Regions from separate parts of the Thermus sp. H19.2 genome, predicted to be linked through region 2. Evidence: riboswitches for the same ligand, from Rfam matches in the RefSeq annotation. Region 2 holds a riboswitch; the other holds the start of a gene.
What was found. Region 2 has a riboswitch for cobalamin ahead of ACY5J6_RS07365 (ABC transporter substrate-binding protein). Riboswitches for the same ligand answer to the same signal wherever they lie in the genome.

Region 1: it holds a riboswitch for cobalamin, as region 2 does, so the genes downstream of both, ACY5J6_RS05920 (HoxN/HupN/NixA family nickel/cobalt transporter) here and ACY5J6_RS07365 (ABC transporter substrate-binding protein) in region 2, are expected to answer to the same signal.

Annotation. Positions count from the first base shown of each region.
Region 1 is NZ_CM143429.1:1,096,290-1,099,673, reverse strand. It holds gene ACY5J6_RS05925 (cobalt-precorrin-5B (C(1))-methyltransferase) at 1-814, opposite strand, end outside; gene ACY5J6_RS05920 (HoxN/HupN/NixA family nickel/cobalt transporter) at 811-1,473, opposite strand; cobalamin riboswitch at 1,579-1,717, opposite strand; gene ACY5J6_RS05915 (histidine phosphatase family protein) at 1,734-2,267, opposite strand; gene cobT (nicotinate-nucleotide--dimethylbenzimidazole phosphoribosyltransferase) at 2,294-3,304, shown strand; gene ACY5J6_RS05905 (adenosylcobinamide-GDP ribazoletransferase) at 3,301-3,384, shown strand, end outside.
Region 2 is NZ_CM143429.1:1,344,785-1,348,168, forward strand. It holds gene ACY5J6_RS07355 (ABC transporter ATP-binding protein) at 1-132, opposite strand, end outside; gene ACY5J6_RS07360 (FecCD family ABC transporter permease) at 119-1,147, opposite strand; gene ACY5J6_RS07365 (ABC transporter substrate-binding protein) at 1,144-2,001, opposite strand; cobalamin riboswitch at 2,135-2,293, opposite strand; gene ACY5J6_RS07370 (IS4 family transposase) at 2,375-3,384, opposite strand, start outside.

The DNA of each region.
Region 1 (3,384 bases), 250 kb from region 2:
CGTGGGTCATGGTCTTGCCGTCGGCCATCTTGGAGATCTTCCCGATCATCCCCACGATGCGTACTACCTCGACGCCCACTTTCCGGGCGGCCCGGAGGACATCCCCCACGAAGTCCCCCATCTCTATGAAGGCCATCTCGGGGAGGTGGGGGAGGAACCTTTGGGCGAAGCGCTCGCTCTTACCCCCCGTGGTGGCGGCGATTTCCAAAAGGCCATTGGCCCGCGCCACCCCCACCGCCTGGACCACGCTCATGCGGAAGGCGCTGGTGGAGTAGGGCTTCACCACCCCCGTGGTCCCGAGGACGGAAAGCCCCCCGAGGATCCCGAGCCTGGGGTTTAAGGTCTTCTTGGCGAGCTCCTCCCCGCCAGGGATGGCGATGGTGACGGCGAGGGGCCTTTCCGTCACCTCCCGCACGGCCTCCCAGATCATCCGCCTGGGCACGGGGTTAATGGCGGGCTCCCCCACGGGCACCCCGAGGCCGGGCTTGGTCACCACCCCCACGCCTTCCCCGCCCTCCAAGCGGTCGGCGCTGGCGAAGCGCACCAGGGCCTGGATCTCCGCCCCGTGGGTCACGTCGGGGTCGTCCCCGGCGTCCTTGATCATCCCCACGAGGACCCCTTCTCCCTTCCGTTCCAGGCGGAAGACCTTGAAGGTCTGCCGCCACCCCGCGGGGAGCCAGATGTCCACCTCCTCCGGGGTTTCCCCGAGGAGGGCCAGGGCCGCGGCCTTGGCCGCCGCGGCGGCGTTCGCCCCCGTGGTGAAGCCGATGCGGCTTCCCTTCTTGTCCCGGGGCGGGGGGTAGGGGTGGCTCATGCGGGGCTTAGGGCGTAGAGCCTTAAGGAGACCAGGAGGCCGAAAAGCCCAAGGCCAAGGGGCAAGGCGATGGCCTCGAGGTCCACCCCCCCTAGCTCCGCCAAGGCCAGAAGCAGGGCCACGGCCACCACCGCCCACCCGAGGAGGCGGCTCGCCCTTTCCGCCCTTCGGGAGTCCTTGGCCAGGTTCTGCAGGCGGCTCGCCAGAAGCCCGTCCACCCCGTCCACGAGGAGCATCCCCAGGGTGAAGAAGGCCCCGAGGCGCAAAGGGGAGAGCTCGGCGGAGAGGGCCAGGGCGGAAAGCTGGCTCGCCGTTTCAAACCCCAGGCCGAAGAGGGCTCCGAGGAGGAGGGGGTTGAGGAGGGGAAGCCCCTTCGGGGAGGTGGGAGGGGTGGGCTTTAGGAGCCGGTAGAGGTTCAGGGCCGCCACCAGGAGGAGGAGAAGGGCGGGGAGGTGGAGGGCCTCGAGGTCCACCCGCCCGAGGAGGCTTGCCGCCGGGAAGGCCAAAAGGGTGACGATCCCCCCGTGCCCCAGGGCGAAGAGGGCGCCGTTAAGGGGAGAGGGCCTCACCCGGGAGAGTCCGTCCACCGCCGCCAGGTGGTCGGGGTCCACGCCGTGGCGCATCCCCAAGGCCACGGCCAAGAGCTCGAGGCCCGTCACGTGGAACCTTCCTTAGGGGTGGGAACAAGGGGCTTAAACCGGAAACCGAAGGTTTTTCCCATGCTTGCCTCCTTTCGCCCCTGCTCGGGGGCAGGTGAGGCGCGCACCGGGGCGGGTATTCGGGCTTCCGGCCTAGACGATGGGCCTATGGGTTGGGCCGGTTACCGTTGCGGCACAGCGCCGGACTTTCACCGGTCTTCCCCCTTTTGCGCCCCAGGACATCCGGGCCCTGGGGCACCCCGGCCGCTCTCGCCCCTGTTTTACCTCCCCGGTCCCGTCCCGTCAAGGGAGAGGCGGGCGAGCACCCTCTTGGGCCAGTCCACCGCCACCGCGCTCCCCGGGGGCACGAGGCCGTCCTCCCCCAAGGCCCTGAGCACCGCCCGCACCACCCCTCCGTGGGTGAAGAGGACCGCAGGGGTCCTAAGCCCCTCCAGGAAGCGGAAGACCCGCTCCTGGAAGGCCAGGAGGCTCTCCCCTCCCGGGGGGTGGAAGCCCTGGAAGCGGAGGAGGGCTTCCTTGGGGACGGGGTCCAGGTCCTCCCAAAGCGCCCCCTCCAGGGCCCCGAAGTGGATCTCCCTAAGCTCTGAGGCCAGCAAGGGGGTGAAGCCCGCAAGCTCCGCCGTCCGCCTCGCCCGCAGGAGGTCCGAGCTGTAGGCGGGAAGGGGGGGAAGCCTCCCCTTGAGCCTCCTCGCCTGGGCCTCCCCCTCCTCCGTGAGGGGGAGGTCCGTCCAGCCCAGAAGCCTTCCCTCCCGGTTCCAGAGGGTCTCCCCGTGGCGCACGAGCCAGAGCTCCATGCCCTTAGGGTAAGCTTTCCTCCATGGTGGACCGCGAGGCATTGGCCCAAGCCCAGCTCCGCATGGGCCAGCTCACCAAGCCCCCTCGCTCCCTGGGCTACCTGGAGGAGGTGGCGGTGCGCCTCGCCGCCCTCCAGGGCCGGGTGAAGCCGGAGCTCGGCCGGGGGGCGGTGGTGGTGGCCGCCGCCGACCACGGGGTGGTGGCCGAGGGGGTCTCGGCCTACCCCCAGGAGGTCACCCGGCAGATGGTCCTGAACTTCCTCCAGGGGGGCGCCGCCGTCAACCAGTTCGCCCTGGCGGCGGACTGCGCCGTCTACGTCCTGGACGTGGGGGTGGTGGGGGAGCTTCCCGACCACCCGGGGCTCCTTAAGCGCAAGGTGCGGGAAGGGACGGGAAACCTGGCCCAGGGCCCCGCCATGACCCCGGAGGAGGCGGAAAGGGCCCTCCTGGCGGGCCGCGAGGCGGCGAGGCGGGCCATCGCGGAAGGGGCCACCCTCCTCGCCGCCGGGGACATGGGCATCGGCAACACCACGGCGGCGGCCGCCCTCACCGCCGCCCTCCTGGGCCTCTCTCCTGAGGCCGTGGTGGGCCGGGGAACGGGGGTGGGGGAGGAGGGCCTGAGGCGGAAGCGCCAAGCGGTGGCCCGGGCCCTCGCCCGCCTCCGCCCGGGCATGGACCCCCTCGAGGTGGCGGCCGAGGTGGGGGGGCTTGAGCTTGTGGCCATCGCCGGGGTTTACCTCGAGGGGTACGAGGCCGGGCTTCCCCTGGTCCTGGACGGCTTTCCCGTGACCGCGGGGGCCCTTTTGGCCTGGAAGCTGGAGCCTCAGCTGAAGGACCACCTCTTCGCCGGCCACCTCTCCCGGGAGCCCGGCCACCGCCGCCAGCTGGAGGCCCTGGGCCTGAGGCCCCTTTTGGACCTGGACCTGGCCCTCGGGGAGGGGACCGGGGCAGTCCTCGCCATGCCCCTTCTCCGGGCCGCCGCCCGCATCCTCCACATGGCCACCTTCCAGGAGGCGGGGGTTTCTCAGGGAACGTGAAGGCCCTCCGCCTCGCCCTCGCCCTCCTCACGGTCTTGCCCCTGGCCCCTGAAGGGGTGGGGGAGAGGGAGTTCAAGGCG
Region 2 (3,384 bases):
CGCCTTTAGGAGGGTGGTCTTCCCCGAGCCGTTGGGCCCGAGGAGGGCGAGCCACTCCCCCGGATGAAGGGCGAGGTCCAGGCCCTCGAGGACGAAGGGGCCGTATACGCCCCTGGCCTCAAGCCCGCCCACGGCGCCTCCACATGAGGTAGAGGAAGAAGGGCCCCCCGAGGAGGGTGGTGACCACGCCCACCGGGAGCTCGGCGGGCCGGGCCAGGGTGCGGGCGAGGAGGTCGGCGAAGGCGAGGAGCGCCCCGCCCCCTAGGGCGCTTGCCGGGAGGAGGAGGCGGTAGTCCTCCCCCAGGAGGCGGCGGAGGAGGTGGGGGGTCACCAGGCCCACGAAGCCGATGATCCCCGCCTGGGCCACGGCCGCGGCGGTGAGGAGGCTCGCCGCACCCAGAAGAAGGAGCTTGAGGGCCTCGAGGGGAAGCCCCAGGCTCTTCGCCGTCTCCTCCCCGAGCCCTAAGGCGTTCAGCACCCGGCCCAGGAAAAGGAGGGGGGGGAAGGCCAGGGCGAAGAAGAGGGCGAGGACCCGCACCCCCTCCCACCCGGCGAAGGCCAGGTTGCCCAGGGTGTAGGCGAAGACCGCCCGCACCCGGTCGGCGTCCTGCATCATCAGGTAGGTGGTGAGCCCGGTGAGGACGCTCCCCACCACCACCCCGGCGAGGACGAGCTCCCCGGTGCGGGCCACCCCCCCCGCCAGGACCAGGGTGAGAAGGGTGGCCAGGAGGGCCCCCCCGAAGCCGAAGAAGGTGGCGGAGAGGGGGAGGTGCTGGAAGACGGCGTGCTGGGCGAAGGCGGGGGAAAGACCCCCGAGAAGAGCGGCGAAGAGGGTCACGGCGAAGGCCGCCCCCGAGGCGGAGCCCATGAGGTAGGGGTCGGCCAGGGGGTTGCGGAAAAGCCCCTGGAAGGCCGCCCCCGATACCGCCAAGGCCGCCCCCACCAGGACCCCGGCCAGGACCCGGGGAAGCCGGAGCTCGGTGACGATGGGGTTCTCCACCCGCCCGAGGAGGGCCCCCACCACCTCCGCCGGGGAGAGGGAAACGGCCCCCAGGCCCACCCCCAGGACCAGGGCCAGGAGGAGCAGGGCAAGGAGCCAGGCGAAGACCAGGCTCCGCCTCAGGGCCAGGGGAAGGCTTAGGGTCATGGCCTGCCGTGGAAGCAGTCCACCAGGAGCCTCAGGCCCTGGGCCACCCGGGGGCCGGGGCGGGAAAGGAGGCTGTCCTCCCCCCCGGTGTAGACGCAGATCCGCCCGTTCTGCACGGCCCTCACCCGGTCCCATCCCGGCCGCTTGCGGATGGTCTCCAGGGCGTTCGGGTAGGTGGCCACGATGACCTCGGGGTCCTTCTCCACCACGAACTCGGGGCTGATCTTGGGGAAGAGGCCAAGCTCCTTGGGCACGATGTTCACCCCCCGGGCCTTACTTATGAGGACGCCGATGAAGCTCTCGGGGCCCACGGTGTAGGGGGTGGGGTCGATCTCGTAGTAGACCCGGGGGCGGGACCTGGCCTTGGCCGCCCGGGCCTCCTCCTGGTAGACCTCCTTCTGGATCTGGGCCACCAGGCGCTCCGCCTCAGCGGGAAGGCCCAAGAGCCTCCCCAGGGTGCGCACCGTCTTAAAGATGTCCTCGTAGGTCTCGGTCTTCACGGCGTAGACCGTGAGCCCGGCCCGCTCCAGGGTCTCGTAGAGCCTCCCGTACTTAGAAACCAAGACCAGGTCGGGCTTGAGGGAGACGATGAGCTCGGGGTTGGGGTTGTAGAGGCCGCCCGCCTTGGGAAGCTTCTTCACGCCTTCCGGCCAGTCGGAGTAATCGTCCGTGGCCACGATCCGGTCGCAGGCTCCCAGGGCGCAGACCGTCTCCGTCACCGACGGGAGCATGGTGACGATGCGCTTAGGCGGGGCCTTGAGGGTGACCGTGCGCCCCAGGTCGTCCTGCAGGGTGAGGGGAAAAGCGAAGGCCAAGGCCAGAAGAACCGAAAGCGCCGCCAGCAGTCTTTTCATGCCTACCTCCCTAAGGCCGCTAGGGCCAGGCCCGGGGGAGGTAGGGAAAAACCCCTGCCGGGAGGCAGGGGCTAAAGGCAAAGGCCGTTTATCCCCCACTTCTCCCCCATCCGCGTGAGGTGCCCGCCTTGGGGTAGGGCGGGCGGCCCTGGCAGGTATTCGGGCTTCCGGCCTGCGAAGAAAGGCCTGACGCTGGGCCGGTTACCGTTGCGGGACAGCGCCGGACTTGCACCGGACTTCCCCACTTTAAGCCGGGACTACGCGTCCAGGCACCAGGGCAACGGGACCTGGCTTTGGGACCCTAGCGGGCCTTAGCCTTCAGGCTAAGGCGCGAGGAGGGATCTGACAAGGGGGCTTGACAACTGAGCTCTCATCACTTTCCTCCCCCCAGCTCCTGAAGCAACCTGACCAACTCTGCCAGCACGGCTTCCTTCCAAGGCGGGGGCCCCTGGGCCAGGGCGATCCGGCCCAGGCGGAAGAGGCTCTGCCGCTCGGGATGGGCCAGGAGCCGGGGAAGCCATTCCCTGCCCCGCAAGCACACCCCCAGAAGGACCAAGAGCGCCATCCCCAAGGCCAGAAGCCATAACCACCCCCTGAGGCTCGCCCCCGTCCGCAGCCGATGGCGGTCCAGCCCAAACCCCTGCCCCTTCAGGTCCCTAAACCCCTCTTCAATCCAAACCCTCCACCCATAGGAAGGCTCCCCACCCAAGGGCCCCCAGTAGGCCAGATACCAGGGCTCCCGACCCCCCGGGTACACCAGGAGGGTGACCTCCACCCCCTCCCCGCCATGGCCCAGGTCAGCGAAGCTACCTTGAAGGCGGACCTGTCCACGCTCGGGGCTGGCCGGCTTGGGGAAGCGCTCCCCCAGGAGGAAGCGCTCCTTCTCCTCGGTCTCCACGCCTCGGTTGCGCCGCAGGCGGATGAGGAAGCCCATGCCCCACTCCTGGAGCTTTCGCATCAGGGAGACCCGGTCAAACCCCCGGTCCAGGAGGAAGAGGGGGGTGTACCCCAGGTCCTGGACGGCGCGGCCCAGGCGGTGGAGGAAGTCCTCTTCCACCCGGTTTTGACTGGGGAAGGGGGAGAGGGGGTGAAGGGCGAAGGCCACCACCAGGGCCCTTCCCTTGAGGGGGAGGGCGGCCACCAGGGCCTGGTGCTGGCCGTCCTCGGCGGGGGTCCAGTCCACGAGGAGGGGTAGGGGTCGGCTTTTGGGGAAACGGGGGAGGAGCAAGGGGAGGAGGGTTTGGGTGAGGGTCCAGGGGTCTTGCAGGTGGGGGTGATGGAGGAAGCGCCAGAGGCGGTTGAGGCGGCTTTGGGCCAGGATGGGGAGGGGGGTTCTGCGGGCGAGGTCGGAGAGGGTGGGGTCTAGGGGTGCGGTGAGGAGGG